2 regions of the Microbulbifer bruguierae genome follow, and region 1 is predicted to be linked to the other one. Evidence: predicted binding sites of a transcription regulator. Region 1 holds the regulator's gene; the other holds the start of a gene.

Region 1 (15,854 bases):
TTGGTTAGCGAGGCTCTGTTGCCCGAAGTTGTCCTGTGAGGTCCGTGGGGGTTCATCGGCAGCCAAATCCTGCAGTTTCTCGAGCTGCAACGGGCCGGGAATTGTGACTTGGCTGTCACCCTCTTGATGTGCAGTGTCCGTCGGGTCTGGCAGCAGAATCTGTGAGGTGATACCCACCGCATCGTTCACCAGGGTGGACTCGCTTTGCCACTGGAATTTGTTACTGAACAGGCTGAACAGGACCCAGGCCAGGGTGAGACTGACAAGCAGCATACCGGCGAGCAGCTTGGGGCGGCGTTGAGCAGGGACCGTCTGCTTCATCACCTGCTGCAGGCGCATGATGGTTTGTTGTTCGGCGCGGGGGTTGTCCTGATGCAGCGGCTTGTGGCGCCAGCGCGCCCAGGTAGCGGTGACGCGATCGCTGAGGGTGCCGTACAGGGTCATCACCAGTGCCCGCAGCAGGCTGGAGACCCGAACTGAGGTGTTGTTCAGTTTGGTGGCGGTAGCCGGTGTTTTGCCATCCAGCGCTGCCAACAGCTGGTCGATGGCATCGACCACGTCGAGACCCCGTTGAAAGCGGTGATCCGGATCCTTGGCCAGAAAGCGATCGATCAATCCCTGGTAGAGGGAGTGGCGGGCCGGTAGTCGGGGAATCGGATCGGTGAGATGCTTGATGGCAATGGCCACGGCTTCCTCGGCCTGGAAGGGCACGGCGCTGGTCAGCATTTCATAAAATACTACCCCCAGGCTATAGAGGTCTGCGCGTCCGTCCACCGCGGCACCGCGTGCCTGCTCGGGACTCATGTAGTGAGGGGTGCCTACCACCATTCCGGTATTGGTCATTCGGGTAGTGCGTGCTACCGCTCGGGCGACACCAAAATCTGTCAGTACTGCGGAGCCGTCTTCCCGGAACAGGATATTTTCAGGTTTCAGGTCGCGGTGTACATAGCCTTTGTTGCTGGCGTGATCCAGAGCCATCGCAATCTGGCGGGTGATGTGCAGGGCTTCCAGCGGCTCAATTGCCCCTTTGGTGAGGGCATCGGCTACAGAGCCGCCGGGGAGGTAATCCATGGCGATGTAATTGAGGCTGCGATAGCGGCCGATATCGTGAATCGCAACAATATTGGGGTGGGAAAGCTGCCCGACAATATTGGCCTCGCGCTGGAAGCGTTCACTGAAGATAGGATCCGCGTTCAACACCGGCGACATGACCTTGAGCGCTACCTGGCGGCCCATACTACGCTGGGTTGCCAGGTACACGGTCGACATGCCGCCCTGGTTGATTTTCTTCAGGATCTGGTAACCAGGAATTTCCAGCGACGCTGCGCCACTGCTGACAACTTCCATCGAAGTCTGTCCCTAAATTATCCGTTCAGCAGCAGCCAGGCCGCGTAAACACCGAGTGAAAAAATAATCGCAAGTGTAGCGATTGTGACGGCAAGTGTGCCCCGCGAGGAGAAAAATTGCTGGGACGCAGGTGGCTGGTGGGCTGTGCGGGAGTTCAGGTTTTGGGCCGTAAGATTTTTGCTGTCGGCGGCGGTATGGGGAGAACTGATCACCTGCACGGTGATATTGTCGCGGCCACCGGCGTCCAGTGCTGCGGCAATCAAAAGTTCACTGGCGCGCTGATTGTCTGGGTTGTTGGCGAGTACGGCACAGATCTCTGACTCGAGCACATCGTTGCTGAGGCCATCACTGCACAGTAAAAGTTTCTGTCCCGGCTGCCAGGAAAATGACGCGCGGTCGATTTCAAGGCTGGGATTGGCCGTGCCCCCAATACAGCGGGTAATCACATGCCGGTTGGGGTGGCTGGCAGCTTCCTCCTGATTGATGGCTCCTGAGTCCACCAGCATCTGCACATAGGAGTGGTCGACGGTGAGTTGTTTGAGATGGCCGTGGCGGGGTTCTTGCTGTGAGGAGGGAAGGTCCGCGCTTTCTGCCGTTGCTACTGCGGGAGGGGTCCAGAGATAGGCGCGGCTGTCGCCAACCCAGTAGATATGAAAGTAATTGCCGTCTTCTGCTACCACTACCGCGGTAGTACCCATGGCAGTCGTGCTGCTTTCCTCGCCGACCAGTAGGGCATGAGCGCGTCGCAGTGCCTGTTCATAATGGCGGTCGGTGGCGGATGAGCGTTGAATTTCTTCAACAACGGTCTGGCTGGCAATTTCTCCAGCCTGATGGCCGCCGAGCCCATCAGCCACAACCCAGACTCCACGGGTCTCATCGCCCCAAAACGCATCTTCGTTCTGTTCTCGGCGATATCCGGTATGCGTCGCTCCCGCGCTGCGCTTCATTGCGCTTACCGCGGGCTGGCTCACTCCGCTGGGGCGTTCCCGTACGTTGGCTTCACTCACTGGTATGTAACTACCTGTTCAACTACCTGTTACCTGTCGTTATTGTCGAAAGTGTAAAACCGCGCTGATCCTTGAGGCTTCGACACTTCCATACTAGAGCCTGGGCACATTGTAAGCTGCAAACCGAATCACAGGCCAATGAAAAAGCCCGTGATAAACTCTTGATGTGATCTCCAGAGCATTTTGCCTTTCGGATCCCTCACTGGATACCGCTGTGCAGTGATCGACTACGAAATAATGCTTTGGTACAAAAAATGTACGCTTCGTGCTTATTCAGGGAAGCTCCGGCAATGTTGAAACTCTGTGACGTCAAAGATGCCAGTCAAAGTGTCTGGCTGGTAGCGCCAAAGGTCACCATCGGTCGTGCCAGCCAGTGTGACCTCACTCTCGCGGATTCTTCGGTGGCCAAGTTACACGCAGAAATTCTGGTGGACGGTGAGGAACTCGAACTTCGAAACCTTGCCGGGCGCGGCCAGGTCACCGTTAATGGCAGGCAGGTAGAGGGCAGTTGTCGGCTTCAGCGCAATGACCGGGTTCAGCTGGGCGAGCGCAACCTCGCAGTGGTTGATCCGAAAATAACCCGTATGAAAGCGGCGGGTGCCAGCGCCAATGTGTCCTGGGCTCTGCGGGCCAACCATCCCGCCATTGTTGGGCGGGTTTTTCCCGTGCGCGAAACCAGTGTGGTCGGGCGTTCGGAAGAATGTGATCTGACGTTCGCCATGTCGCACCTGTCCCGGCGCCATGCGCGACTTGAGGTCAGGGAGGGGCTGCTGTTTGTCGTGGATCTGGGTTCTGCAAACGGCACCTTTCTGAACAATCAGCGGGTGACAGAGTCCCGTGTGCGGCGGGGTGATGAGCTGCGTTTCGACAGTCTCAGCTTCAGCGTGGTCGGGCCCGCCGACGACCTGGATAAAACGACGCTCCGCCAGGCGGTGTCTGCGCCCGAAGCGGCGCGCCAGAGCGCGGAGTTGGGGCAGGCCATGCAGCGGGGATTGGCGCGTAAAGGTAATCCTCACGCAAAGCCTTCCGGCAATGAGCCTGCATCCCGGGGCTATCCCGGGGGATCGGCGACTGCTGGCGGCAATGGCTGGCTGTGGGGTTGTGTTCTGCTCGGTGGGGCCTTGGTGCTCGCTTATCTGTGGGCGCAGTCCCAAGGGTTGATCTAGGGGTCGGTCCATTGGTAGAGCGAAAACTGATCTTTTATACGACCCTGGGCTGTAGCCTCTGTGAAAAAGCCAAGGTGGAAATCTGGCCGCTGCTGGAAAAGTACCAGCTGACGTTACAGCCGGTAGATATCGCTGACGACGAACAACTTAGTCGACTGTTTGGCTGGAGTATTCCTGTGGTGGGCCTTGGGGTAATAGAAGATGTGCTCTGCTGGCCTTTTGCCCGTGAGGAGTTGGATCACTGGCTGAGCGAACGCCTCTGATACTGATTGGCGCGCTGATTTTTCCAAAACGTCTCTCTACGTCTCTCTCAGGGTTTATCTCCAGGTTTATCTCTACTCGAATTTCACGCTATACGTTTCTCTCGACCTGCCATGTTCCGGCGGCTCTGACGTGTCAGAGCCGCGCTTCCGCTTCGTTGTCGCGCAATAGTGACGCCTTGTCGCCACTGCGATAGGCGTAGATTACCGAATATGACAGCACGTTCTGCACGTACTTGCGGGTTTCGTTGTAGGGGATGGTTTCAATCCAGACATCGAAGGGCAGCTTCCTGTTGGTGTCTTTGAGCCAGCCAGCAACCCGGGTCGGGCCCGCGTTATAGGCAGCGGCGGCAAGGAAGCGATTATTATCGAAGCGGCTGAGAAGCGAATTCAGGTAATAGGCGCCCAGGTTGATATTGGTATTCGGATTGAGCAGGTCCCAGCTCCGCCGATATGGAACACCGGCTTTCTGTGCCGTGGCCTGGGCGGTAGAGGGCAGTAGTTGCATAAGCCCCATGGCACCAGCGTGAGATTTCGCGTCGTGACTGAAATGGCTCTCTTGGCGAGCCACCGCCAGTACCAGGTACGAATCCAGCGCGGTTTTCTTACCCATACGGGAAGCAACGTCTTTGACGATATCGGTAAACGCGAGCGGGAAGCGCAACTCGAGATCGTCCAGATAATCGGCGGCGAGAATGGACTGGATGGATTTGTGGTACCAGCCCCAGGAACTCGCCACCTTGCCGGCCGTCATCAGCTCTTCCGTAGACATCTTCTCGGTAGCGTAATCCCACTCTCGGCGGGCGTGATAGAACTCGCCGATAGCCTGGAGTTCCTGCGCTCTGCGCATTTCCGGACGCGCGGCCACGTTACTGACCAGCTCCGGTGTAATAGGCGCTGGGCGATCGACAAAGCTGTATTCTTTACCGATCGTGTCGGAGGCCAGGAAACCGTAATAGCTGCGCTCGGCAGCGGCCTTTTGGTAGAGCGTTTTCGCCAGAGCCTGGCGTTGGGGGTCCGGAGCTTTGCCACTTTTGCTGTCGGCTTCGAGTATTTCGTTGATGGCCCGGGCTTTCCAGTACAGCCAGCGATCCAGATCCTGATCGGTTTCCGGTAACTGATTGATCCAGAATTCGACCTGTGCCCAATCCATTTCGCGCAGCGACTGGCGAATCAGCCATTCGGCAGTACGCAAATCAAAAAACCCGGGGTTCGCCTTGATCAGTGCTTCAAGGCCTGTCTGGTTATCCTGGCGCGCGTACTGTAATGCCAGGAAGCCGAGGAAGTCGTCCCGCTCCTCGTCGCTGAAAAGGTAGCTCGCACTGTAGCGCTGCCAGGCCGAGTTGGCTTTTCCCGCATCACGAATGGCAAGGCGACGCACGCCAATGCTGACGATGTCCCGGTATTCGGGGGTGTTTTTGATAAACCGGTCGTAGTTCAGTATCTGTTCCGGTTTGCGATATACCTCGCGCATCAGCGAGGCTCTGGTTGCGGCTGTTTTGTCCAACTTGGTTGCAATATATCCCGCAAGATCCAGATTGCCGCTCTGTACCGACAGGGCGTGGCGCTTCCATGCCAGCTCCGGGGTAAGGCCGCCATCTCGTATCCAGCGCGCAAAAGCCGGGTCGCATTCCTTCGGCTGGGATGCCCCCACGGTCCACAGTTCTTCGATCAATTCGTAAGCGTGCTGTTTGTCCCCATGGCGAGACAGGGCGTCAACGTAATAGCAGCGTAATTGGGTGCGCTTGATCTGCTCGGGGCGATAGTATTTCAGATAGGCTTGGAAGCGCTCGCGGCTGCCGAGTTCTCGCAGCACACGAATGCGAAGCCAGTCACCGATGGCTGTGCCATCGTAGGTTTCCAGAAACCTGTCGATATCGTCATAGGGGAGGCGGGAAAGGTCCCTGCTGATAGCCCAATAGTCGATGTAGGGCAGCAGGGGATAGTCCGCCAGTTCTTTCTTGAGTTGTTTCAAACGCCGTTGGTCGTTGTTCGCGATTGCACCGCGGGCTTCCTGCAGTTTTTCCCTTTGTGCCACCGCCGTTTCGGCGTCCCTTGTGTCTCGCTGTTTCATCTTCTGCTGGGTGGGGGCGACCGTGGCGTTTGCAGTACCCTGTACACGCGTGACTTCGCTATTGTTCGCTGCGCGTTGGGCGAGGGCCGCGGCCGGCATCCCTAGACCGGTGGTGATGACTGTGGAGATGAGAATGGCGAGTCCCGTGCTGCCAATCGACATACTAAAAACCCGATTGAGAAATCGCTTATTCGATGGGCGCAGAATAAAGCGTAAAATATCCGTTTTCACCCAAAAATATTGTAGTTGTTAATTATGTTGCTTCAGTTGGATGGCGTTTGTTTGCGCTATGGCGTGCAGGTACTGGCGGATCATGTCAGCGCCAAAATCGAGCGGGGAGACCGGATTTGCCTGGTGGGCCGCAACGGTGAGGGCAAGTCCAGCCTGTTGAGGCTGATCGGTGGCGGGGGGGATCCAGACGAGGGGGAGATTGTTCGTCAGAGTGGTGCCGTATTCGCCACCCTCGAACAGGCCCTGCCGGAAGGCTGCACGGACACGGTGTACCGCTATGTGGCCGAAGGGCTGGGTGCGGTAGGTGCCTGGCTGGCGGAGTACCGCGACAACCTGAATCCCGACTTGCAAGCGAAGATTGAGCAGGTCCATGGCTGGGAGCTGCTGGCGCGCATTGACAGTGTACTGGATCGACTGGATCTGGACAGTGAAGCGAGGGTGGCGGATCTCTCCGGTGGCTGGCAGCGCCGCGCGGCGTTGGCCCGTGCACTGGTTACCGAGCCGGACTTGCTGATTCTCGATGAACCGACCAACCACCTGGACATTGCTGCGGTGGAATGGCTCGAGAGCTTTCTGGGCAGCTTTCGTGGTGCACTGCTGTTTGTGAGCCATGACCGCGCACTGGCGCAGCGCCTGGCCACCACTGTGTGGGATCTGGATCGCGGTGTCTTGCGAGTGTTCAACTGTACCTTTGATCGCTACCAGCAGGAGAAGGAAAAGGTGCTTGAGGAGGAGGCGCGTAACGACGCCTTGTTCGACAAAAAGCTGGCGCAGGAAGAGGCCTGGATTCGACAGGGAATCAAGGCCAGACGCACTCGTAATGAGGGGCGAGTGAGGGCGTTACAAGGGTTGCGGCGTGAGCGCCAGGCCCGCCGTGAACGCCAGGGCGTTGCGCGTATGTCGCTGGATTCGGGTGAGCGTTCCGGCAAGCTGGTGGCGGAATTGCAAGGTGTGACCTTTGGTTTCCCGGATAGTGAAGGTGGCGCGATGCGACCACTGATCGACAATCTGGATTTCACCCTGATGCGCGGTGACAAAGTGGGTCTGATCGGCCCCAACGGCGCAGGCAAGAGTACCCTGATCCGCTTGCTGTTGGATGAGCTCCAACCGCAATCTGGCAGTATCCGCCTGGGTACCAAGCAGCAGGTGGCCTACTTTGATCAAAGGCGCGATGTCCTGAACCCGGAATTGAGTGTGGTGGACAATATCGCCGAAGGGCGGGAAACCATCCAGGTCGGGGGCAGTAGTCGCCATGTGATGGGTTATCTAAGCGACTTCCTGTTTACCGGAGTGAAAGCGCGGACCAAGGTCGGAGCTTTGAGTGGCGGTGAGCGCAATCGTGCGCTGCTGGCCAAACTGTTCAGCCAGCCCGCCAATATTCTGGTGCTGGACGAGCCCACCAACGATCTGGATGTGGAAACTCTGGAATTGCTTGAGCAGTTACTGCTGGATTTCCCCGGCACGGTGCTGCTGGTGAGCCACGACCGGGCATTTCTCGACAATGTGGTCGACAGCTGTCTCGCCTTTGAAGGCGATGGCGTGGTGCGGGAATACGTGGGAGGCTACCAGGATTTTGTGCGCCAGGGCGGGCGATTCCTCAGTGCGGAGGAGCAACTGCAGTCGCGTAAACGGGAGCAGGACAAGGCGGCGGGTAGCGGCGTTGATACCGGCGCGGACAAGGCCGCGGACTCCCCGGAAACCCAAGGCTCAACACCACCCAAAAGTAAAAAGCTCAGCTATAAATTGCAGCGTGAGCTGGATGCTCTGCCAGGTCAGATCGAATCACTGGAAGGTGAGATCGCCGAGCTGGAACAGGCGATGGCACAGCCGGACTTTTACCAGCAGGACAATACGCTGGTGCAGGAAAAGCTACAAAAACTGGCCGATCTACAGCAGGCGCTGGAAGTGGCGTTTGAGCGCTGGGCTGAACTGGACAGCATGTAAGCGAGCCGGAATTTGCCCCTCGCTGGCGACAGTCTGGGGCAAACCAGCGGTTACAGAGTGGCCGGGGCTATGCCGTGGTTACTGGTTTGCCGGTTGCACCCTGACCGCCAACACATCACATCCTGCGCCGTGAAGGACGCCATTTGCGGTGGATCCCAGCAGCAGCGCGAGTCCGTGGCGCCCATGACTGCCGATGACAATGAGATCACAGCCGGCTTCTTCCGCGAGTCGATGAATTTCCGTTGCGGGCTGGCCGAGCACCACATGCTGGCGCTCAGGGGGAATGTTCAGGCTGGCAGCGGCCTTGCGAAGTTGTTCTTTGGCCTGTGTTTGCAACTGTTCCTGGACTTCTGACAGATCCATGGGAATATCGCCGCCATAGGCAAACGTCAGTGGCTCGATGATGTGGGCGAGGCTCATCTGAGCACCGCTGTCTGCGGCAATCTGTGCCGCGCGCTCCAGTACCTGAGAGGATTCTTCAGAAAGGTCCAGTCCAACCAGAATGTTGTTATAGCCTGCCATTATGTCCTCGCGATTGCGGTTTATGCGTGATACCAGAGTGAGTCTACTTTAAAAAAACGGTCTTGACACAAGTGCCGCTCGGGAGTGGAAAATGCGCGCCGGCCAGACATTGTGACGGCGCTGCGCCCTGAAGTGCTTGCACAAGTGCTCGCATAGTAACCAGGCATAGGCTATTTGATAGCGAATAGAGAAAAAGTGTCGCGCTAGAAACCTATCTTCTCCAGCGTGAGTAATTAAAAGAAGCAAGAGGAACGGGTGTCATGTCCAGTTGGTTACCGCTCATTGTCATCGTGTTTGCCGTGGCTCTGGTGATAGGTCCGGTTATGTGGATGAAGCCCAGCAGCCGGGACCGAAAACTGGCCGATTTGCGCCAGCGAGCGGCTACATCCGGTCTCAAAGTGCAGATGCAGCCTCTGCCAGCGTCACAGGGAACCGGCAGCGCCGCTACCTATTTTTCCCACTGGCGAAATCCGCGCAGGCTACAGACCGGATGGGCCCTGGAACTGCAGCGGATGAGCCACGAAATGCACTTCGAGGGTGTTTGGGACTGGCGCAAAGGGAGGGCGGCCCCCGAGCCGGCACTGGCACCGCTGAAAGAGCTGATAGCGGCGCTCCCAGCCGACGCTACGGGAGTGTACGCCGCGGATGCCGGGCTCGGAATACAGTGGGGTGAACGCAGTGGGAATGCCGGCCTGGCGGCTATTCAGGCAGTACTTGAATCCCAGCGGCCATTGATCGAAGAGGCGATACGCCAGTATCAGCCTGGCACTCCCGGGGGCGATGGGCAATAAACTAAGGTCCGCGAAGGGCTGGCTGGATGCCGGATCTGGTCTACTGTTTCAAGCGGTTGTGGTGCCAGTGAACTTGCCCGATTCCGCAGCTCAGCAACATGTGTTCGCTGCGCAGCAAGGGTGCCGAACCAACAATTGAATCCTCGGTCACAAGTACTCGTTCAAGGGGCTAATTGGTCATGAATTTGACCTGTTTGCTTGACCGCACCGGGGGCGAAGCATATATATTCGCGCAGCGCACCGCTGTTCAAGGCTGTCGCCGCAGGTGCGAAGGCAGTAAATTTTCTATTAAAAATCAAAGGCTTATGGGTAAATCACTGGTCATCGTCGAGTCACCGGCCAAGGCAAAAACCATTAACAAATATCTCGGAAAGGACTTTGTGGTGAAGTCCAGTATTGGTCATATCCGGGATCTCCCCACCGGTGCCTCCAGTAAACAGCCGGTGGACGCCAAGGAGCGCGCCCGGCGCGCTGCGGAAACCCGCAAGCTGTCCCCGGAAGATAAAGAGGTCTACAAGCGCCAGAAAGGTCGCGAACAGCTGATCAAGCGTATGGGCATTGATCCGGACCACAACTGGGAAGCCCACTACGAAATTCTTCCTGGCAAGGAAAAGGTGGTCGATGAATTGCGCAAACTTGCCGCCAGCGCCGACCATGTCTATCTCGCAACGGACTTGGATCGCGAGGGGGAGGCAATTGCCTGGCATTTGCGTGAGTCCATCGGTGGCGATGAAGGGCGGTTCCGTCGTGTGGTGTTTAACGAAATCACCAAGAGCGCGATTCAGGAGGCTTTTAAAGATCCGGGCCCCCTGGATATCGACCGCGTCAATGCGCAACAGGCGCGACGCTTTCTCGACCGTATTGTCGGATATATGGTCTCGCCTCTGCTGTGGGAAAAGGTCGCTCGCGGTCTGTCCGCTGGTCGTGTGCAATCGGTTGCCGTGCGCCTTGTGGTGGAGCGGGAGCGTGAAATTCGCGCCTTCATACCAGAAGAGTACTGGACTCTGTTTGCGGATACGCAAACCGCCAAGTCGGACTCACTGCGTCTCGAAGTAAAGAAGCAGAGCGGTGAAAACTTCCGCCCGACCAATGAAGAGCAGGCCATGGCGGCCTTCAAGGCGCTGCAGGCGAGCAGCTTCCAGGTCGCGGCCCGCGATGACAAGCCCACCAGTTCCAAGCCTGGCGCGCCCTATATCACGTCGACCCTACAGCAGGCCGCGAGCAATCGTCTCAGCTTTAGCGTCAAGAAAACCATGATGATGGCCCAGCGCTTGTATGAGGCTGGTTACATCACTTACATGCGTACTGACTCCACCAATCTGAGTGCGGAAGCGGTCGCTTCGGTGCGGGAATATATCGGCGAAAATTACGGCGATAAGTATTTGCCGGAAAATCCCAACCGCTATAGCAGCAAAGAGGGCGCGCAAGAGGCGCACGAGGCTATCCGTCCCTCGGATGTGCGAGTGAAGCCAAACATGCTCTCTGGCATGGAGCGGGATGCTGAGCGTCTGTATACCCTGATCTGGCAGCAATTTGTCGCCTGTCAGATGACGCCAGCCCAGTTTACCTCCACCTCTATCGTGGTGAACGCCGGGGATTTTGAGCTGCGCACCCGCGGACGCGTAATCCGTTTTGACGGCTTTTTGAGAGTCGCACCGGCACAGAGTAAAAAAGACGAAGATCTGGTGCTGCCGGATATCAAGGTGGGGGAAACTCTCGAGCTCAAGAAGCTCGATCCCAAGCAGCACTTCACCAAACCGCCGGCCCGCTTCAGTGAGGCGGCACTGGTTAAAGAGTTGGAAAAGCGCGGTATTGGTCGCCCATCTACCTACGCATCCATTATTTCGACCATTCAGGATCGCGGTTACGTACGCTTGGAAAATCGTCGTTTCTATGCGGAAAAAATGGGCGATATCGTTACTGACCGTTTGAGCGAAAGTTTCCAGAACCTGATGGACTACGGCTTTACTGCCAACCTGGAGGAGTCCCTGGATGCGGTCGCGGAAGGGAAACGGGGCTGGAAGGACCTGCTGGACGACTTCTATTCCGACTTTAGCAATCGCCTGGAAGTCGCTCAGGATAAAGAAGGCGGCATGCGCCGCAATACGCCTACGGATACTGATATTGAATGCAGTCAGTGCGGTCGCCACATGCAGATTCGTACCGGTTCCACCGGTGTGTTTCTGGGGTGCTCCGGGTATGCGCTGCCGCCGAAAGAGCGCTGCACCAACACCATGAACCTGGTGTCAGGTGAAGAAGCGATTGATGCAGATAAGGACGAAGAGGCGGAAACCCGACAGCTGCGCGATAAGCGCCGTTGTACGAAGTGCGGTACCGCCATGGACAGCTACCTGTTGGACGAACAGCGCAAGCTGCATATTTGTGGCAACAACCCGGATTGCAGCGGTTTCGAAGTGGAAAAGGGCACGTTCAAAATCAAGGGCTATGACGGTCCGCTGATCGAGTGCGATAAGTGCGGTAGCGATATGCAGCTGAAGTCTGGCCGCTTCGGTAAGTACTTCGGTTGTACCAATGAGAGTTGTAAGAACACCCGCAAACTGCTGAAAAATGGTCAGCCTGCGCCGCCGAAAATGGATCCGGTACCAATGCCGGAGTTGGCGTGTGAAAAGGTGGATGACACCTATATTCTTCGCGACGGCGCTTCGGGCCTGTTCCTCGCAGCGAGCCAGTTTCCCAAAAACCGCGAAACCCGCGCGCCGTTGATCAAGGAACTGTTGCCTCACAAGGATGAGATTGATCCCAAATACAGCTTCCTGTTCTCTGCGCCCACAGAGGACAACGAAGGCAGGGATACGGTAGTGCGTTTTAGTCGCAAGACCCAGGAGCAGTACGTACAGACCGAAGAGGACGGCAAGGCGACCGGGTGGAAGGCGTTCTATCATGACGGTAAATGGCAGGTAGAAGCGCCGGCCAAGAAGAAAGCCCCGGCGAAGAAGGCGGCCACCAAGAAGGCACCAGCTAAAAAGGCTCCTTCCAAAAAGGCCAAAACTTGAGCAATCCCTACACCGGACTCGTCGCCGCCGCATTGCGCAAATGCCAGCTGTTGTTAAACCGGCTGGAGGCTGAGGGCAGTGGTGATCCGCTGTGTCAGTCAGCTCTTGGTGAGGGGGCGCTGTTGCAACTATGGCGTGGCTATCGCGCTTTTCTGGCTGAGCAGGCCCATCAGTTACAGCTGGGTGTAGCACCTGGACGCGAGCCGGAGTCGGCTGGCCAGCTGCAGCAGCTGGTGGCACAGAACGGCAAGTTCAGTGCGGAAATTGCGGAGCTGGTCAGCCTGGCGGAGAATCCCGACAGTTGGTATCGGCAGATGGACACTGCCTGGCGGTGCCTGTGGCACGCACCCCAGGCACCGTCCACTCGGGCGCAAAGCGCCGCCACAGGTGCCGCAGTGCAAACCCTGATCCCGGTGCGGCAGGTAGATGTAAGTTCAGGCTCTGGGAGCTCCCAGCTCGATGCGCAGAGTTTACGAGAGTGGCACCGTGCGCTTTCTGAACTGGTGCAGCGCCAGCGAGCACAGGGGCAGGAGTGGTAGGCGCGGCGCACTGATCAATTGTCTCCCCCTGTGTTACACTGCCCGCAAATCACGCTGTAACTGGAGAAGTGAATGTCTTCCGAGACCTACGAAATCATCGAGTTGTCCAATGGTGATGTAGCGCTGCGACGCGCTGGTCACAAAGAGGACCCGTTGGTGCGTATTCATTTTTCCGCTGAAAGCCTGCATTTTTTGCAGGAGCACAAAATTGCCGTTGCCCGAGCCATGCTGGAGGCGGGGATAGAAGCGGTTCAGGAAATCGGCTCGCTGGAGCCGGAGCCCTTTGAGGACGAAGAGGTGGACGTCACCGAGCACACCATCCACTGATACAGCCATCCACTGAGACAGCTTGCACAAACGAAAACAGGGCCCAATGGGCCCTGTTTTCGTTATTAAGGCAGTGATTTTCCAGTGAAAATCAGTTGGTGTTCTGGCGAATCACACCAACCGCCAATCCTTCAATGGCAAAGTTTTTGTCCCGCATATCCACCTGGATGACCTCAAAATCTTCATTTTCCGGTAGCAGCTGAATCATTGCCTGATTACCGCGGCGTTTGAATCTCTTCACTGTCACTTCATCCTCGATCCGCGCCACCACTATCTGGCCGTTGCGAATATTGTCGGTACGCTGTACTGCGATCAGGTCGCCATCCAGAATACCGGCATTTTTCATGCTCATGCCGTGTACTCGCAGCAGGTAATCCGCGGGTGGATGGAAGAATTCCGCGGGGATTTCGCAGTATTCCTCAATGTTTTCCTCAGCCAGGATGGGATTGCCTGCCGCGACGCGGCCGACAATCGGTAGCCCGGCTTGGTGGCCTGGGATTCGAATGCCACGGGAGGCACCGGCCACCATTTCAATGGCTCCTTTACGCGCTAGCGCTTTGAGGTGCTCTTCCGCGGCGTTAGGTGAACGAAAGCCGAGTTCCTGGGCGATTTCGGCCCTGGTGGGCGGATAGCCGGTTTCGTCCAGGTAAGATTTGATGAGCTCCAGTACCTGAGCCTGGCGGGCAGTGAGATTTGTCATGGGCGCCTTCCTGTTGTCTGTATTTTTATACAGTTGCTGTGATTATATACAGATCTGACATCCACGCAATCTTCTCAGGGCGGCGCATTACGACTGCTAGACTTGATGTGTCCCGGGATTTTTGTGGTCTGCGGATGTGAAAAGGATTACTGCCGCAACCGCCACAGCACAGAACTCCGGAAAAATAAGTAGTAATAGCGATAAGGAGAAGGCATATGCTGGATGCAAAAATGCCGGAAGCGTGGCGGGTGCTGCGCATACAGTCGGAACTGGTTGATGGCATTGAGCGCTTGATTACATTGAAAGGCGCTGTCACGGTTTTCGGCAGTGCACGCTTTCATGAGAATTCCCCAGAGTATCAGGAAGCGATGCGCCTGGGAGAGTTGCTGTCCACGGAAGGTATTCCTGTACTTACTGGCGGTGGGCCCGGACTAATGGAAGCGTGTAACCGGGGTGCATTTCCTCACGCGGGATCGTCAATCGGGCTCAATATCGAGCTCCCCTTTGAACAGGTACCAAATCCCTACCTGGATATCGGTCTGCATTTCCGATACTTCTTTGTGCGTAAATTCATGTTTGTTAAACACGCCGTCGGGTTTATCGCGCTGCCGGGCGGATACGGCACTTTGGATGAGCTGTTCGAAGCGCTGACATTGGTGCAAACCCAGAAGGTAAAGCGGTTCCCGATAGTCTTAGTTGGTAAGCGTTACTGGGCGGGTTTGATTGATTGGATGATGGAGACGGTACTTGAGCGGGCGTGCATCGACGCCGGTGATCTGGATTTGTTTAAACTCGTCGATACCGTGGAAGAGGCTGCGGAGATCATTATTGATTATATTCGCGAGCACAACGGGTGACGCGTGCCTTGACGGCCACCCGTAGCAGCGCCAAGGCAAGCCTTTGAATGGTTTTGCCTGAATGGGGCAGGGCCATCGCTAGTATCCGTCGTCATTGCCCGGGAAGCTTTCGCCTTCGAGTTTGTCGATAGCGCTCTGTGCCGGAGAAAATACCGGGCTCCTGAATCCCGCATCTTCCTCATCCTGCATCTCTTCCGCCGATGAGCCATAGCCGGCATTGGCATCTTCCGGTGCTGCGGCGCCAACAAGTGGCAAGCGAGGCCAGCTTTGGAAGTCGATCTCATCCAGAGAACCGTCTTCATATTGAATTTCTATGGTGCGGGAGGGCTGGTCTACAGCGACGACCTCAAACACGTCGCCACTTTCGAAATTTTCAAACCAGCTGCCTATTTCCGGAGCAATTCTGGCCATGGTGCTGTCCTCCTTTCTCTATGGTTTGTGGAGCATTGCCCCCCGGCACAGATTTAGTATCTCTGTACCCAATCTAGTGTGCCCGCCTGCCCATCCCTAACTTCCCCGTATGATCTCGCGCTGGCCTTCAAACCCGAGTGTTCCATTCGGTGCCGACTGTGCTAGTCTCAGGGTTTAAACAATCGTTTTAATTGTTGGTTTGAATTGGCATGAGTCAGCTGGATACCGTCAATCGCATTCTCGACGCCGCGGAAGTGTTGTTCGCGGAGCGGGGGTTTACTGAAACATCGCTGCGCACCATCACCAGTACCGCAGGGGTCAATTTGGCGGCGGTGAATTACCACTTTGGTTCGAAAAAAGAACTGATTCAGGCAGTTTTTGAACGGTTCCTTACGCCATTTACGGAGAATCTGGATCGGGAGCTGAGTCGTAGGAAAGCCTTGGAGAAACAGGTTCAGGACGGGACGGCCGACGGTGAAGCATTGGCGCTGGATGACCTGCTGCAAAGCCTCTATCAGGTGGCGCTGGCAGGTCTCGCCAAAGAAGGGCGCGACCCCAAGCGGTTTATGCGCCTGCTGGGGCTGGCGTATACCCAGTCACAGGGCCATTTGCGCCGATTCATTGTTTCGCGCTATGGCGAAAGTTATCGCCAGATTGCCGGCCA
Region 2 (15,854 bases), 670 kb from region 1:
ATCCGGCCATTGGATACGTACACCGAGAGGGTTGCCCGTCAGCCAGTGGGTGATGGTGGCAGCGTCGATATTGTCCACTACCCTGGCCAGTTGCAATTGATCCAGGGCCATTGCGTTGGCTTCCTGCTCAAACTGTCCTTTGAGCGGGCGGGTGAGGATCGGTTTGCCCAGGGTCAGGGTTTCCGCAATCAGCTCAAAGCCGCTGTTGCAGATGACTGCTTTGGCGGTGGCAACATCGCCGCGGAAGCCTTCCACAGAGGGTGCCTTGAGGGTGATGTTGTCGGCGCAGGGCAAATCGGTGGGCAGACCGTAAACGATGAATGTCTGCGACACCTGCGCCAGCTGCTTCAGCAGTGGCTCTGCGTACTCGAACGGCAGGTATACCAGCACATGGTCTTTTTCCTGTGGTGCTGGCTGTTCATGGGCGTGGGCGATTGGAGGCAGTATGGGGTGACCAAAGTGATACCAGTGCATTCCCAGACTGACCTGTACCGGTGCGAAGACTTTCATAATGCTGCGTGCAGTCCAGCCGAAAGCGGGGGTGGGGATCGAGTAATTGAATGCGTATTGGTGGCCCAGCCCCAGGCTCGGACATTTGCGTTTCTTCGCGGCCCATGCAGAGACCGGTTCGAAATCACTGATGACCAGATCGAAGTCCTGTACCGGTAGCTCGCGAATATCTTGCAGAAGGCGTCTTAAATTTAATTGTCGGGTAGTCGCCAGTTGATCAATTTTCCCTTCTTTGTGCACAAACGTCAGGCCTTCCCGCCACCAGTAGTCGCCAAACGCTTCCATGGCAAACAGCTTTTCCTGGGGGCGTCCGCTAAACAGCCACTGGACTTGCAGCTGCGGGAATTGCTGGAAGGCTTCCGCCATCGCCCGTGCGCGGGAAATATGCCCGTTACCGGTGCCCTGAACGCCGTACAGTATTTTCAAATGACTTCTCCGCTGGAGTAAAAACTGGAGTAAAAAAGTGCCGAATGCCGTGCGCAGCCTGTTACAGCAGTGCGCCGCTGACGGCAAAGCCTACACAGGTCCCTAGCAAGGCGCCGGCGCAGACGTCGGTTGGGAAGTGGACCCCAAGTCCCACCCGCGACGTGCCTACGCCCGCAGCCCAGAAATACCCCAGGGCCCAGAGTGGGTTCAGGCATTGGCTCAGCATAGTCACAAACAGGAAGGCGCCGGAGGTGTGGCCGGAAGGCAAGCTGAAGCGGTCGTTCGCCACAATGATCGAGCGCAGCCCGGGGATGGCTTCCGGTGGGCGATTGCGCTTGGTGGTATTTTTTATGGTCCAGTAGAGGGAGCGCTCAATGGCAAAGGCAGCGCCACAGGTGTAGAGAAACAGCAGGGCGGCACCGGCACTTTCCAGGGCGATCAGCAGCGGCGACACCAGATAGAGCCAGCCATCGGCAGATCGGGACAACAGCAGGTAATTCCTGCGGGAGGTTGGCCGGGTCGCCCGCTGCGCCATTCGCAGCACCAGGGAGACATCTACCGCTTTGAGAGTGATAGGTAAGCTTCGCATGGGTTAAAAGTACGAAGCTTAGATTGCACGGACTTGAACAAAATATGTCAGGACTGTGAAATCTCACCGGTGTGGGGGTATTGATGAACTGTGGGCGCCAGGGTGACTGTAGGAGCCTGCCTGCAGGCGAACCGGACAAGGCAGGCTCCTGCGGATTTCAGTCTATGCCGATCTTGATGGCGCCTGAGCCCGGCAGTTTTTCCACCAGTTCGGGACCACAGAGTTTGGATGGCGTGAAGTAACCGCCTTCGCCGTGGTAGGCGAGCAGGAACTCCATCACCGCGAGGGAGCCGTTCACGGTGACGTCATAGCCGTTGGCGGTAACCACGCGACCCACCCGGCGTTCGCCGCGGCGGTCATTGCGGACTTCTCCCCAAACCCAGGTTTTCTGCTCCGCGCGCTGGTTTTCGGTAGGGCCACGCACACTCTTGTCCACCTTGCCTTTCAGCCACTGCTGCATCCAGTTCATACGCAGCAGCCAGCGGAATTTGTTGAGTCCCTTCATCTTCTTCGCCCGCCTTGGGCTCATCGGGATATACACCTCGATGTTAGGAATCTCGGTGCTGTAGTAGGCGGTGGCGACGTCTCCCCAGGGAATGGCCACGGCAAATTTTTCACCGCGGCCGAAATTGATCTTGCGGGTCAGTTCCGCGTGGGGAATCACTTCGATCTTGCCATTGCGCCGTATTGCGCCGCCTACCCCAAGGCTCTCGATGGAGGTCTTGGCGGTACCGGGGCTGAGTCCGGAGTCGGAGTCGAACCCCAGGGTCAGGTGGGTGGCGCTGGTCATTTCCCGGTGCAGGGCGGCAGCGAGGCAGTCGGTGGGGATGACATCAAAGCCGGTACCGGGGCAGAGCACCACATTGGCGGCCTTGGCCTCCGCGTCCAGCGCGTGCGCCTGTTGGTACACGGCCATCTCGCCGGTAATGTCCTGATAGTGGGCGCCACTGGCAATACAGGCGCGCATCATCGGTTCCGCGGTCGCCGAGAAGGGGCCGGCACAGTGGATGACTACCGATACTCCCTGCAGCGTGCGCTTGAGCGTCTCCTCATCGTCCAGCCCGACGGCAATCGCCGGCAGGCCCAGCTCCGTAGCCAGGGGCTCCAGTTTGCTTGAGCTGCGGCCCGCCAGTATGGGTCTGAGCCCCTTGGCCACGGCCTTGCGGGCAATCAATTCGCCCGTGTAGCCATAGGCACCGTAGATCAGGATCTGTTTGTTGTTCACGGAGTGTCCTTGTTATATGCGGCCAGGTGACCTTTTATTCGTGCGACCTTCAGTCCAGGGCCTTTTCCAGGGCAAAGCGGGGAATCGTCTGGCCATCCTTTTCCAGGGCTTCTGAGAACATGGACAGCGGGCGGGCCCAGACACCAAAGTCATCATACAGAGCCCGGTAAATGGCCAATTGTTCCCCGGTTTCACTGTGGGTGGCAATTTCCATCAAGTGGTAGAGGTTGCCTTTGTAGTGGCGGTAAATGCCTTTCTGCATGGAGTTCCTTACGGGGTAGTGGTGTCGGCAGCGCTCAGGCCAGGTGAAAGGGGGAAAGCTGGATCTGGGTGATCCGCTGCCCGTGCAGTACCGCAATACCGCCGTAGCGACGCTCGCCGGTGGAGGTGAATTCAAACTCGTACTGCCGCTGCAGGCGCACCTGGCCGCTCCGGTCGCGCTTGAGGCGGGTGCGGTGGAGCATCACGGTATCGTCCAGCAGCTGTACGCCGGTGTCCGCGCAGTGTGCCTTTACGATCCGGCGCACACGGTCTTTTGCGGCCATGCCGGCCCAGAAGTACCAGGCTGCGAGAATCAGCAGGAACAGCCAGAACAAGTCGCCGAGTGAGTAGTACATACCGGTTTAATCTGTTTTCTTACGACCGCGCAAGAATACCACCAGCGCGCGGACTATGCCCGGCAGGATTCTCCATCCCGGGTGAGAGTACTTTGCGGTCTGGCGGTAAGCCCGGCGAACAGCGCCGGCAATGTCCGAGACAAGCACACGCTGGTCGCTGCGGAATCTACCATTTATGCAGGCCGGGCCAGATAGCGGTGCTGCCTGTTTTATCACACCGCCGCCTGTTTTATGGCGCCGCTGCCGGTGTTATAGCGCCGCGGCCAGTGTTGTAGCGCCGCCGCCAGTGTTATAGAGCCGCTCCCTATTCTGTGTCAGAATCCAGAGAATTTTATCCTCGCAAATGCCTGCCAACCCCATCAAGGACACGGTCATGCTCGCTACTACATTGTCATCATTAAACGGTATCCCTCCCTTTCTGGCTTATTTCGCGGTGGCGATTGTTCTGGTGCTTGTGTTTGTGTGCATATATATCTGGATAACGCCACACGCAGAGATGGCGCTGATTCGCGCGAATAACTCTGCAGCGGCACTGGCGTTTGGCGGCGCGATTATCGGTTTTGCCCTGCCGCTCTCCAGCGCCATTACCAATTCCCTGTCCCTGTTGGATTGCGCGGTTTGGGGCGCGGTGGCGCTGGTCGTCCAGATTCTCACTTTTGTGGTGTTGCGTGTGGTTCTCAGGCAATTGCCCGAGCGCATCGACAACGGTGAGATGGCTGCCGGAATTTTTGCCGCTACGGTGGCCATTGCGGTTGGCCTGATCAACGCCGCATGTATGAGTTATTAACAGATACAGGAAGAAAACGATGAAACGCAGTAAAAAAGCCGCGCTGGTATTGACCGTTCCTGTAGCGACACTGCTGATTGCCGGCTGTGAAAAAGAAGTGCAGGGCATGGTGTACAGCAATCCGGAGGAGTGCAGTGCCGGAGGGTGGAACACCGAACAGTGCGAAGCCGAATACGCCGAGGCCAAGGCGCTGCATCCTCAGGTCGCACCCAAATACGTGAGCAAGGAAGAGTGCGAAGCGGACTTCGGTGATGGCAAGTGTGAGACGGCGCCGCAGCAGACCACATCCGGTCACAGCGTTTTTATGCCGATGATGATGGGTTATCTCGCCGGGCAGATGATGAATCGCGGCGCCAGTTTCCAGCAGCCGGGCGCCGCCAGTGCAGGCACGAATACCGCCGCTACAGGTACTAAGGCCGCAGCTGCAGGCGCTAGCGTCCCCACGCAACCGCTATACAAATCCCGCGATGACCGTGGCACCTACCGTACCGCCCACAATACCCCGGTGGCGAAAGGGACAGGCCCAGTCTCGCTGAAGCCTTCGCAGATGCAGCCCCGAGCCGGGGGCCTGGTGCGGCGCGGCGGCTTCGGCCACCAGGCGGCAATGCGCAACAGCTACGGCGGTTAATACATGAAACGGATCAGCGTTGCTGAGCGCGCGAACTGGCGCACTTACGCCGAAGAAGTGGGATTCAATTTTCATACCTTCGACGGCGAGCCTTACTGGGATGAAACCGCCTATTACCAGTTCAGTCTGCAGCAGATTGAAGAGGATCTGGAGGCGCCCACGGAAGAGCTGCACCAGATGGTGATGGATATGGTGGGGGATATCACCCGCAGCGAGGAGATGCTCACCCAGCTCAATATCCCGCGGGATTACTGGAGCTATGTGTGGAATTCCTGGAATAACGGTGAGCCACATCTGTACGGCCGGATGGATCTGGTGTACGACGGCACCGGCCCGGCGAAATTGCTCGAACTCAATTACGACACACCCACGTCATTATTTGAAACCGGTTTTTTCCAGTGGGTGTGGCTGGAAGACCAGATCAAAAATGGCGTTTTGCCGGAACGTGCGGACCAGTTCAATTCCCTGCAGGACAAGATCGAGCAGGCGTTTATCGAGCTGGAATTGTCGACGCCGTTCTATTTCACCAGTGTGCGTGACAACGCCGAAGACCGCGGCACGGTCAGTTATCTGATGGATATTGCCGCGCAGGCGGGACGGAATGTGCACTATATTGCGCTGGAAGATATCGGCGTGATCACCGATGCCAAGGGCGAGAATCCGCAGTTTGTCGACCTGGATGATCACCCGATAAAGGGCTTGTTCAAACTGTACCCGTGGGAATTCATCGTGCAGGAAGATTTTGGCCGTGCCACGCTCGCCGCCAATACCCAGATGGTGGAGCCCGCCTGGAAAATGCTCCTTTCGAACAAGGGTATCCTGCCGCTGCTGTGGGCGCGCTACCCCGATCACCCGAATTTGTTGCCGGCATTTTTTGAAACTCCCGGAAGTGACCCGATGGCGGCCGGTTGGGTGCGTAAACCCCTGTTCTCCCGCGAAGGCGCCAATGTGGATCTGATTACCGGAACCGGGGAAAAACTTTCGGCCGAAGGGCCTTATGCCGACGGGCGCTATATTCGCCAGGCCTTCCATGCACTGCCCAAATTCCGCGACGAGCTTCGCGGTGGCGATGCCTACACCATGCTCGGTAGCTGGGTGGTGGGCGACAGTGCGGCGGGTATTTGTATTCGTGAGGATGCGACCCTGATTACCAAAGATTCTTCCCGGTTCCTGCCGCATATCATTCTGGATTGATTGCGCGGCAGCTGACTTGCACAGCCAACCCTGCCACGATTTTGCCTACACCGATTCCGGTGTGGGCAAGCTGAAGTGGCCCGCAATCAGGGCTTCCTTGCGCGCCTTGGGCCACTTCTTAATCTCGAGTTCCAGTTTCAACGCTTCCGACTTGTTCGCCACTTCTCGCTGGAATTCCAGCGTCAGCGGGCCGCGGCCGCGCAGTGCTTTCGCTGCCTTGGGGCCGCCGCTGTTGTGCTCCTCGAAGCGGCGCGCTACGTCCCGGGTGATACCGGTGTACAGGCTGTCGGAGCGGGTGCGGATCAGATAGACATACCAGTCGGACAAAACACTTCCCAAAAAATATTCACAAGCTAGAACAGGCTCTGTTGGTCCCCGGGCTGCGGGGGCAGGAAAAACCGGTTGCAGTCGAGCGCCAGCTTGCGTTCGTTCAGTCCCAGTTTGCGACAGCTTACTCGAAACCGCTGTTGCAGTAACTGGGCAAACACGCCGGTTCCCCGCTGGCGCTGGCCAAATTCACTCTGATAATCCTGCCCGCCCCGGCTCTGCTGCACCAGGCTCATCACATGTTCCGCGCGCTCTGGATAATGCTCTGCCAGCCACTGGCGAAATAGCGGTGCCACTTCGAATGGCAGTCGCAACAGGATATAGGCCGCGTATATGGCACCGGCCTCCGCCGCGCTGGCGAGGATGCTTTCCAGCTCCATATCATTTAGAGCGGGAATCATCGGCGCCGCCATCACTGCCGTAGGAATTCCCGCAGAGCCCAGTGCCTCAATCGTTCGCAGCCGCGCTGCTGGGCCCGCGGTACGGGGTTCCAGTTTGCGTTTGAGCTCGTTGCTGAGGGTGGTCACACTGACAGCCACATGCACCAGATTGTCCTGTGCCATTTCAGTCAGCAGCGGCAGGTCGCGCAGAATCAGCTGGCTTTTGGTGATGATGGTCAGCGGATGCTGATGGCGTTGCAGTGTCTCCAGAATCTGCCGGGTGATCTGCTTGTCTTTTTCCAGGGGCTGGTAGGGGTCGGTATTGCTGCCCAGGGCAATGGGACTGCACTGGTAATTCTTTTTGCGCAGCGCCTGCTCCAGCAAAGTTGCCGCATTGGGCTTGTAAAACAGCCGGGTTTCAAAATCGAGTCCGGGGGACAGGTCCATATAGGCGTGTGCTGGCCGGGCATAGCAATAAATGCAGCCGTGCTCGCAGCCGCGGTAGGGGTTTATCGACTGGCTGAAGGGCAGATCCGGCGACTTGTTGGTGGCGATGATGGTCTTGGCCTTCTCCGCGAGCGCCACGGTTTCCAGGCGCTCGGGTACCTCGGGCTCCAGTTGCCAACCGTCGCTCTCGCGGGTGCTGACCTGGTCCACAAAGCGCCCGGCCAGGTTGCTGACAGCGCCGCGCCCCTTGTGGGACTGGATAGGGTTGGTGGGGGAGTCGTTGGCCACGGCTGAGTTTTGATGGATCGGTTGGTTACTGTATGTTTGTACAGTTTATTGCCGGCCGGGAAACTGTGCAAGCCAGTATTCCTGCGCATACAATGACCGCTGAGTTTTAATAATAGAGTTTCACATAATAAGGATTACGGGAATGGATCTTCAGGCCGTAGCTGCCATTCACGCGTTTGCACTAAAAGTACTGCAAGTGTTCGCCATGCTGTTTGCCTTCGGGCTGGTGTTACTGGTGCTCTATGTGGTGTATCTGTATCTCTCCGATGTCAGCCAGACCAAGCAGGCGATACGGCGCAACTTCCCGGTATTGGGGCGTTTTCGCTACCAGTTTGAGCACCTGGGGGAATTCTTTCGCCAGTACTTCTTCGCGCTCGATCGCGAGGAGATGCCCTTCAATCGCGCCCAGCGCAGCTGGGTTTACCGGGCTGCCAAGAATGTGGATTCCACCCTGGCTTTCGGTTCCACCCGCCCCCTGAATCAGCCCGGTGACATTCTCTTCCTCAACCACCCATTTCCCACCCTGGCCAAGGACGCGGTGCCGCCGCGGGAGGTGACCGTGGGGGAGGGCGCGGCGCGTATACCCTATACCACGCGCGCCATTTTCAATATTTCCGGCATGAGTTTCGGTGCCCTGTCGGTACCCGCGGTGACGGCACTGTCCCGGGGGGCGGACAGGGCGGGGATCTGGATGAATACCGGGGAAGGTGGCTTGTCTTCCCACCATCTGTCTGGCGGTTGCGACATAGTGTTTCAGATCGGCACCGCGAAATATGGAGTGCGGGATGACGACGGCAATCTGTCCGATGAAAAATTGCGGCAGGTGGCGGCCTATAAACAGGTGAGGATGTTTGAGCTGAAACTCTCCCAGGGCGCCAAGCCGGGCAAGGGCGGGATACTGCCCGGAATCAAGGTCACCGAGGAAATTGCCCAGGTACGTGGCATCCCGGTAGGGGTGGATTCCATCAGTCCCAATGGCCACCCGGAATTCAGGGATGTGGATGGCCTGCTGGATATGATCGGACATATCCGCGAGGTCACCGGTAAACCCACCGGTTTCAAGTGTGTGATAGGTACCAGCAACTGGCTGCACGAACTGTGCGAATCCATCCAGCGCCGGGGCGTGGAATCCGCACCGGACTTTATCACTATCGACAGTGCCGATGGGGGCAGCGGTGCCGCACCCCAGAGCCTGATGGACTACATGGGGTTACCGCTCAACCGCAGCCTGCCACTGGTGGTGGATTTGCTCAGCCAATATGGCCTGCGTGATCGAATAAAGATTATCTGTGCCGGCAAATTGCTCACTCCCTCGATGGTGGCCTGGGCCCTGGCGATGGGGGCGGACTTTATCAACTGCGGCCGCGGTTTCATGTTTGCCCTGGGGTGTATCCAGGCCATGCAGTGCAACAAAAACACCTGCCCCACCGGGGTGACCACGCACAATCCGGATTTACAGCAGGGCCTGGACCCGATGGACAAGGCGGAGCGGGTATATAACTACGCGCGCAATATGGAATATGAGGTCGGTACCATTGCCCACTCCTGCGGTGTGCCTGAACCCCGCATGCTGTGCCGTTCCCATGTAGAAGTAATTAACGAGCGTGGCGTACCTGTACCGCTCTCGGATCTGGTGCCGGACGTACAGCCGAAGTCAGTGATTGCTTCTGATCGCGGCATTCAATAATCCTGATACTGCCCCCGGGAGATACACCGGTACGCAAAACACTTGGCAATTAAACCGCCCGACAACATTCTGGAGTTTTCATGACGCACACTGCGGACGGTGTAATTACTCTGGTCGGCCAGGGGTTGTATATGGCGCTGGCCGCCGTCATTGGTCTTGGTATCGCCAGGGTGTTAAAGCGGGACAATACCCTTGGCTGTCTGATCGCCGGCGTGCTCGCCGGAGTGCTGCTGCCGGTGTTCAATTACGATACCGGGCTACGCGCAGGAAACCTGCACCAGCTGGTATTTTTTGTCATCCTGCCCATTCTGATTTTTCAATCTGCCTGGAAAATCGATCCGGATTTCCTGCTCCGCTGGTTGGGTCCCATTCTTCTGTTTGCCACTCTGGGCGCGGTGATCTGTGCGCTGATCACAGCCCTTTTACTCTACTACGGCATTCACCACCCAAATGGTTTGCCCTGGATCGCCACACTGCTGACCGGCGCGATACTCGTGGCAACGGATCCTGTGTCGGTAGTAGAGCGGCTGCGCGTGCACCAGGGCAATGAGGAACTGTTGACACTGGTCGAGGGGGAGAGCCTGTTCAATGATGCTGCAGCGATTGTACTGTTTTCATTTGTGCTGGGGATTGCCAGCCACAGTGCCATGGAGGGCAGTGCGGCAACCGGTGAATCCATCGCTGGCCCAAGTGGTTTTGCACTTTATATTACCGTGGTATTTTTCGGTGGCCTTGTGGTGGGCTCCATCTGTGGCTTGCTCACGGCGATTGTGATTCTGTTTTTGCGTTCGGCGGGGGCGGCACTGATGGTACTGGTGCTGGCAGCATTCGGCAGTTTTTATTTTGCCGAGCACGTGGTTGGGGTTTCTGGAATTCTCGCAGTGATGTTGTGTGCGATTGTGTCGCGGGCCTGTTTGCGTGAGCAATATGAGACTTTCCTTGTCCACGCGGAGCCTACCTGGGAATGGTTGGGGCTGCTGTTTGCCGCATTGCTCTTCGTCATCATGGGACTGGTGATTACATCCGAGATGTTTTCCCGTCACTGGCTGGCGATGATCATTGCCATTGTCGCTGCGATTGGGGCGCGGGCATTTATGGTATTTCTGTTGTCGCCCGTCTGCAGATTCATTGGGCCACCGGTGCCGAAGAATTGGCGCATGGTTCTCAGTTGGGGTGGGCTGCGGGGCGTGATTGCGGTGGCGCTGGTGTTGTCACTGCCGACGGAGTTGCCTTACTGGTGGACGATTCAGTCGATGGTATTTGGGGTGGTGCTGTTTTCGCTGCTGGTGCAGGGAACTACGAGTACGCGATTGATTCGGAAACTGGAGTTGTAGCGGCGGTTGCCAGGTGATGGATCGGGAATGGGGCCCGGTGGCTGGTTTCTTCTGATGCTTTTCGGGAGTAGAAGAGGTGGGCTGCTATGGCTAACAGTAGCAGGGCGAAGAGGAGTACGCTGATGACTCTGAGCATAGTTTCACCTCTTGTGGGTTTTTCCGGTTTTGAGGTCTGGGCGCTCTGTTTTAAGTGTGTGGCGGCCAAGCACCGGGTGGAGCATTTCGAAACCGGGCTAGGCGCCCCCCTTCAATACATCCCTGTAGGCTGCGTCGCAAACGTCCCTGTTTGCGACGCTTTCGAAATGCTCCACCCGGTACTTGGCCTTCTATTCGGAACTTAAGCTCTGTAAGCCAAGCGAATATTTTACTGCCAGTTCAGAATAACTTTGCCGGATTCACCAGAGCCCATAGTGTCAAATCCCTTCTGGAAATCATCCACCGAGAACTGGTGCGTGATAATCGGTGAGAGATCGAGGCCGGACTGGATCAGGCTTGCCATCTTGTACCAGGTTTCAAACATTTCGCGGCCGTAGATGCCTTTCAGGATCAGGCCCTTGAAAATCACCTGGCTCCAGTCGATGGCCATTTCACCCGGGGGAATACCCAGCATGGCGATCTTACCACCGTGGTTCATGGCCGAGAGCATATCGCGGAACGCGACGGCAACACCGGACATTTCCAGGCCCACGTCGAAGCCCTCGGTCATGCCGATGTCTTTCATCACGTCTTTCAGATTTTCGCGGCTCACATTTACGGTGCGCGTCGCGCCCATTTTCTTCGCCAGCTCGAGACGGTAATCATTGATATCGGTAATGACCACATGGCGCGCGCCGACGTGGCGGGCAACAGCAGCAGCCATGATACCGATGGGGCCGGCGCCGGTAATCAGCACATCTTCGCCCACCAGGTCAAAGGACAGCGCGGTATGCACCGCGTTGCCGAACGGGTCGAAAATGGAGGCCAGTTCGTCGGAAATATTGTCCGGAATCTTGAACGCATTCAGCGCGGGGATTACCAGATATTCCGCAAAGGCACCCTGGCGGTCTACGCCAACGCCGTAGGTGTTGCGACACAGGTGGCGGCGGCCGGCGCGGCAGTTGCGGCAGTGGCCGCAGGTGATGTGGCCTTCGCCACTCACTCTATCGCCCACGTTGAAACCGGCCACTTCCTGGCCCATGCCAACCACTTCGCCTACGTATTCATGGCCCACCACCATGGGTACCGGGATGGTCTTCTGCGACCACTCATCCCAGTGATAGATATGCATGTCGGTGCCGCAGATCGCGGTCTTGCGAATTTTGATCAGCAGATCGTTGTGGCCCGGTTCCGGAATTTCTACATCGGTCATCCAGATGCCGGGTTCGGATTTCAGTTTGGATAAAGCTTTCATAGATACTTCTGTTTATGGTGGACACGTGTTGTTGCATGTCCACCCTAAGGCTTGGCGAATAAAATTAGCGACGTCAGAACCTGACTGGGGGATACGTTGTATCCGCCCAATCAAAATCAGATGATTTCGAGTTCTTTCCCCACTTCAATAAAGGCATCGATGCAGCGATCCAGCTGTTCACGGGTGTGCGCGGCAGACATCTGGGTGCGGATGCGGGCCTGGCCCTTGGGTACGACCGGGTAGAAGAAGCCCACCACGTAAATGCCTTTTTCCAGCATCTTGTCCGCCATCTTCTGCGCCAGCGCGGCGTCGCCGATCATGACCGGGATGATCGCGTGGTCGGCGCCAGCGAGGGTGAAGCCGGCTTCGCCCATACGCTCGCGGAAGTAGCGGGAGTTTTCTTCCAGTTGCGCGCGCAGTTCACCGCCTTCGATCAGCATATCCAGCACTTTCAGGGATGCGGTGACGATGGCAGGGGCCACGGAGTTAGAGAACAGGTATGGGCGTGAACGCTGGCGCAGCAGGTCGATGATTTCCTTGCGTCCGGAGGTGAAACCGCCGGAGGCGCCGCCGAGGGCTTTGCCCAGGGTGCCGGTGATAATGTCGACGCGCTCGATCACGTCGCAGTACTCATGGGTGCCGCGGCCGTGATCGCCGAGGAAGCCGACCGCATGGGAGTCGTCAACCATAACCAGGGCATTGTATTTGTCAGCCAGGTCGCAGATGCCTTTCAGGTTGGCGATCACACCGTCCATGGAAAAGACACCGTCGGTGGCAATCAGTTTGGTTTTTGCGCCGGCGGCGTCGGCAGCTTTCAGCTGTTCTTCCAGGTCCGCCATATCGTTGTTGGCGTAACGGAAGCGCTTGGCCTTGCACAGGCGCACGCCGTCGATGATGGAGGCGTGATTCAGCGCATCGGAAATGATGGCGTCGTCGGGGCCCAGCAGGGTTTCAAACAGGCCGCCGTTGGCATCAAAACAGGAGGTATAGAGGATGGTGTCTTCGGTGCGCAGGAATTCAGACAGCTGGAATTCCAGCGCTTTGTGGATGTCCTGGGTGCCGCAGATAAAACGCACGGAAGCCATGCCGAAGCCGTACTGGTCGAGGCCATCCTTGGCGGCCTGGATCAGGTCGGGGTGGTTGGCAAGCCCGAGGTAGTTGTTGGCGCAGAAGTTCAGAACCTGGGTATCGTTGTTCACCTGGATTTCAGCGCTTTGCTGAGAGGTGATGATACGTTCGCGCTTGTAAAGGCCGTCGGCCTCGATCTGCTTCAGTTCGTCGCGCAGGTGCTGGAAAAATTGCTCGGGCTTGGACATGACGTTGTTATTGGCTCCTGTGGTGCTTTTGGCAGTAGGACTATGTGCTTGGGGAGATCTTCCCGATTAACGACCGTTGTGGCGGTGCCGTCCCCTTCGTGGAGAATCCGCCGGCGAACTGCCGTAAGTGTAGGTTGGGGTGTCATTTATGACGATTACCCGACCTTCGCGATGAAATCTGGTTATCTGGCCAGCTCACAGGCCTTGTGGGCAGTGACTGGTACGTCGCTGGCTCGGCAATGAGTGGCGAAGGCCAGCGCATCTTCCGTCGAGTCGAACAGCAGTTGCCACAACAGGCGTCGATCGTTGCGTTTTACCGCCCGGACTGCCGTGCGACTGCGCTGCGGGGCAATCTGGATTTCGATAACGTCGGTGCTGGAAAGCGTAAATTCGGACATGGTCCCTCCAAAAATTCTGGAGGACTGACGGCGGAAGCGAGATGGGTACAAGAAACCCATCGCATCCCGGTAGGATTGCAACGCTGAAACCAAATCGGTCCAGCGAGAGCCCCATCCTCTACACAGACTGCACATTGATACAGTCTGTGACGAGAAACCACCTTGCCCCGGTAGGCAGGTTGGCGTTGGCGTCAGCCACTCTCTTGATGTCGCGGGCAAAGATAGCGATGGGTGCCTCGGCAGTCAACAGCGCCGCGACATGTGGCTGTGGGTCAGGATTTTATGTGGGAAGTTGTACCGATTTCAGCTCAATAAACTCGTCCAGGCCGGCGTTGCCGAACTCGCGCCCATTGCCGGAACGCTTTACCCCGCCGAAGGGCGCGTCGTAGTTGAATTCGCCGCCGTTGACGAAACACAGTCCGGCCTCGATTCGGCGCACCACGGGCATGGCGCTCTCGGCGTCCTTGGCCCAGACGCCGCTGGAAAGACCATACTCGGTGTCGTTGGCGATAGCGATGGCTTCGTCCATGTCCCGGTAGGGTATCAGGCAGGTGACCGGACCGAAGATTTCCTCGCGGGCGATAGCCATATCGTTGGTGACATCGGCGAACACCGTGGGCTTGACGTAGAAGCCCTGGTCGAGTCCCGCGGGCGTTTCACTGCCGCCGGTCACCAGGCGAGCCCCCTCGCTGATACCTTTATCGATATAGCCACGCACGATTTCCCGCTGGCGGGCAGAGGACAGGGGCCCCATAAACGCGTCGTCACCCGTGCCCATGGCGATGCCTTCGGCCACCTGTTTGGCGATCGCCACCGCTTCCTCGTAGTGCTCTGCCGGCACCAGCATGCGGGTGAGGGCGGTACAGGTCTGGCCGCTGTTGATGAAGACATCTTCACAGCCCCAGCGCACCGCCGCGTCGAGATCCGCATCTGGAGTAATGATCAGTGGCGACTTGCCGCCCAGTTCCTGGGTGACTCTCTTTACGGTGGGCGCGGCACTTTTCGCCACTTCGACACCGGCGCGGGTGGAGCCGGTAAAGGACACCATGTCGATGCTTTCATGGGCAGCAAGGGCGGCACCGACGACAGGGCCGGAGCCGGGCACCAGGTTGAAAACGCCGGCGGGTACGCCAGCGGCGTCGATGATTTCCGCCATCACATAGTCCTGCAGCGGCGTGGTCTCGGAAGGCTTCTGAATCATGCAGCAGCCCGCCGCCAGTGCTGGCGCCACCTTGCCAACGAACTGGTGCAGGGGATAGTTCCACGGAGTGATAAAGCCGCACACCCCGACCGGTTCACGCAGAATCAGGGAGTGGCCGGCTTTCTCGGTTTCCTCCATTACCGCGGCGCGGTCGGCGTAGTAGCGCATGGCGTAGATGGGACCGTCCACATGCAGCCACTCGGTAATGTGCGCGGGGCAGCCCAGCGCGAGTGAAACGGCATCCACCAAGTCCTGTTTGCGCGCTTCCATGCCGTCGGCAATCGCGTGCATCAGCGCCTGGCGTTTGGCTGCGCGGGTGTGGCGCCACACTTTGAAGGCATTTTTTGCGGCGGCCACAGCGTCGTCCACATCGTCGAGGGTGCCCTGGATGACTTCGCACAGGACTTCTTCCGTCGCGGGGTTGATCACCGGGTGCAGGTTGCCGCCTTTGGAGTCGCGCCACTCGCCGTTGATGTAGAGCTTGTGAGTGGACAGATTGCCAATTTCTTTCATGGGGTTTATTCCGCGTTTTCTGTGTTTCGTCTGTAGGAGCCTGCTTGCAGGCGAACGATTCGGAGCACTGCCCGGTTCGCCTGCAAGCAGGCTCCTACAGTCCAAGGCGCAGGCGCCGATTCAGGGCGCGGTGATTTCAATCAGAGTCGGGCCCTTGCGCGCAAACGCCTCGGCCACCGCTGCGCTCAATTGTTCCGGCTTGTCGATACGGCAACCCTCGGCGCCGAAGGCGCGGGCGAGGGCGACAAAGTCCGGGGCGTGCAGATTGACGCCTTCCTGCGGTACCGCAGCCTCATCCATGAAATCACGAATTTCGCCGTAGCCGCTGTTGTTCCAGACCAGAATCGGCAGCGGCAGCTGCTGTTCCACCGCCGCCGCCAGTTCGCCCAGGGTGAACATGATGCCGCCGTCGCCGATCAGGCCAACGACCGGGCGCGTGCTTGCCAGGCGCGCGCCGATGGCCGCGGGCAGCGCAAAGCCGAGGGTGCCGTAGCCAGTGGTGCAGGTGATATGGCTGCGGGGGTGGTACAGGGGCAGGGCGTGGTTGGTGTTGTAGGCAAGCTGGGTGGAGTCGGTCACCAGAATGCCGTCTGCCGG

The links. Region 1 encodes LexA, which represses DNA repair genes until DNA is damaged. Its sites were predicted from a motif close to ACTGTNTNTANANACAGT; they were not measured.
Region 2: PVT68_RS05765 (PA0069 family radical SAM protein) is a predicted target of LexA. The motif match lies at 7,446-7,463, and genes of this name have one in related genera.

What each region holds. Positions count from the first base shown of each region.
Region 1 covers NZ_CP118605.1:681,604-697,457, reverse strand. Annotated here, with positions in the region: gene PVT68_RS02990 (bifunctional serine/threonine-protein kinase/formylglycine-generating enzyme family protein) at 1-1,347, opposite strand, end outside; gene PVT68_RS02985 (PP2C family protein-serine/threonine phosphatase) at 1,365-2,354, opposite strand; gene PVT68_RS02980 (FHA domain-containing protein) at 2,645-3,520, shown strand; gene PVT68_RS02975 (glutaredoxin family protein) at 3,532-3,783, shown strand; gene PVT68_RS02970 (transglycosylase SLT domain-containing protein) at 3,917-6,016, opposite strand; gene PVT68_RS02965 (ATP-binding cassette domain-containing protein) at 6,110-8,029, shown strand; gene PVT68_RS02960 (universal stress protein) at 8,108-8,551, opposite strand; gene PVT68_RS02955 (hypothetical protein) at 8,812-9,342, shown strand; gene topA (type I DNA topoisomerase) at 9,648-12,356, shown strand; gene PVT68_RS02945 (DUF6586 family protein) at 12,353-12,895, shown strand; gene PVT68_RS02940 (hypothetical protein) at 12,968-13,222, shown strand; gene lexA (transcriptional repressor LexA) at 13,314-13,922, opposite strand; gene PVT68_RS02930 (LOG family protein) at 14,138-14,779, shown strand; gene PVT68_RS02925 (DUF6763 family protein) at 14,858-15,190, opposite strand; gene PVT68_RS02920 (TetR/AcrR family transcriptional regulator) at 15,400-15,854, shown strand, end outside.
Region 2 covers NZ_CP118605.1:1,348,067-1,363,920, reverse strand. Annotated here, with positions in the region: gene PVT68_RS05810 (MJ1255/VC2487 family glycosyltransferase) at 1-936, opposite strand, end outside; gene PVT68_RS05805 (phosphatase PAP2 family protein) at 998-1,525, opposite strand; gene PVT68_RS05800 (saccharopine dehydrogenase family protein) at 1,683-2,750, opposite strand; gene PVT68_RS05795 (DUF1653 domain-containing protein) at 2,800-3,012, opposite strand; gene PVT68_RS05790 (DUF3301 domain-containing protein) at 3,047-3,367, opposite strand; gene PVT68_RS05785 (DUF350 domain-containing protein) at 3,741-4,154, shown strand; gene PVT68_RS05780 (DUF1190 domain-containing protein) at 4,174-4,782, shown strand; gene PVT68_RS05775 (glutathionylspermidine synthase family protein) at 4,786-5,976, shown strand; gene PVT68_RS05770 (GIY-YIG nuclease family protein) at 6,022-6,303, opposite strand; gene PVT68_RS05765 (PA0069 family radical SAM protein) at 6,330-7,418, opposite strand; gene PVT68_RS05760 (FMN-binding glutamate synthase family protein) at 7,561-9,105, shown strand; gene PVT68_RS05755 (cation:proton antiporter) at 9,186-10,439, shown strand; gene tdh (L-threonine 3-dehydrogenase) at 10,804-11,829, opposite strand; gene PVT68_RS05745 (glycine C-acetyltransferase) at 11,946-13,145, opposite strand; gene PVT68_RS05740 (hypothetical protein) at 13,328-13,543, opposite strand; gene PVT68_RS05735 (aldehyde dehydrogenase family protein) at 13,824-15,257, opposite strand; gene PVT68_RS05730 (5-guanidino-2-oxopentanoate decarboxylase) at 15,378-15,854, opposite strand, start outside.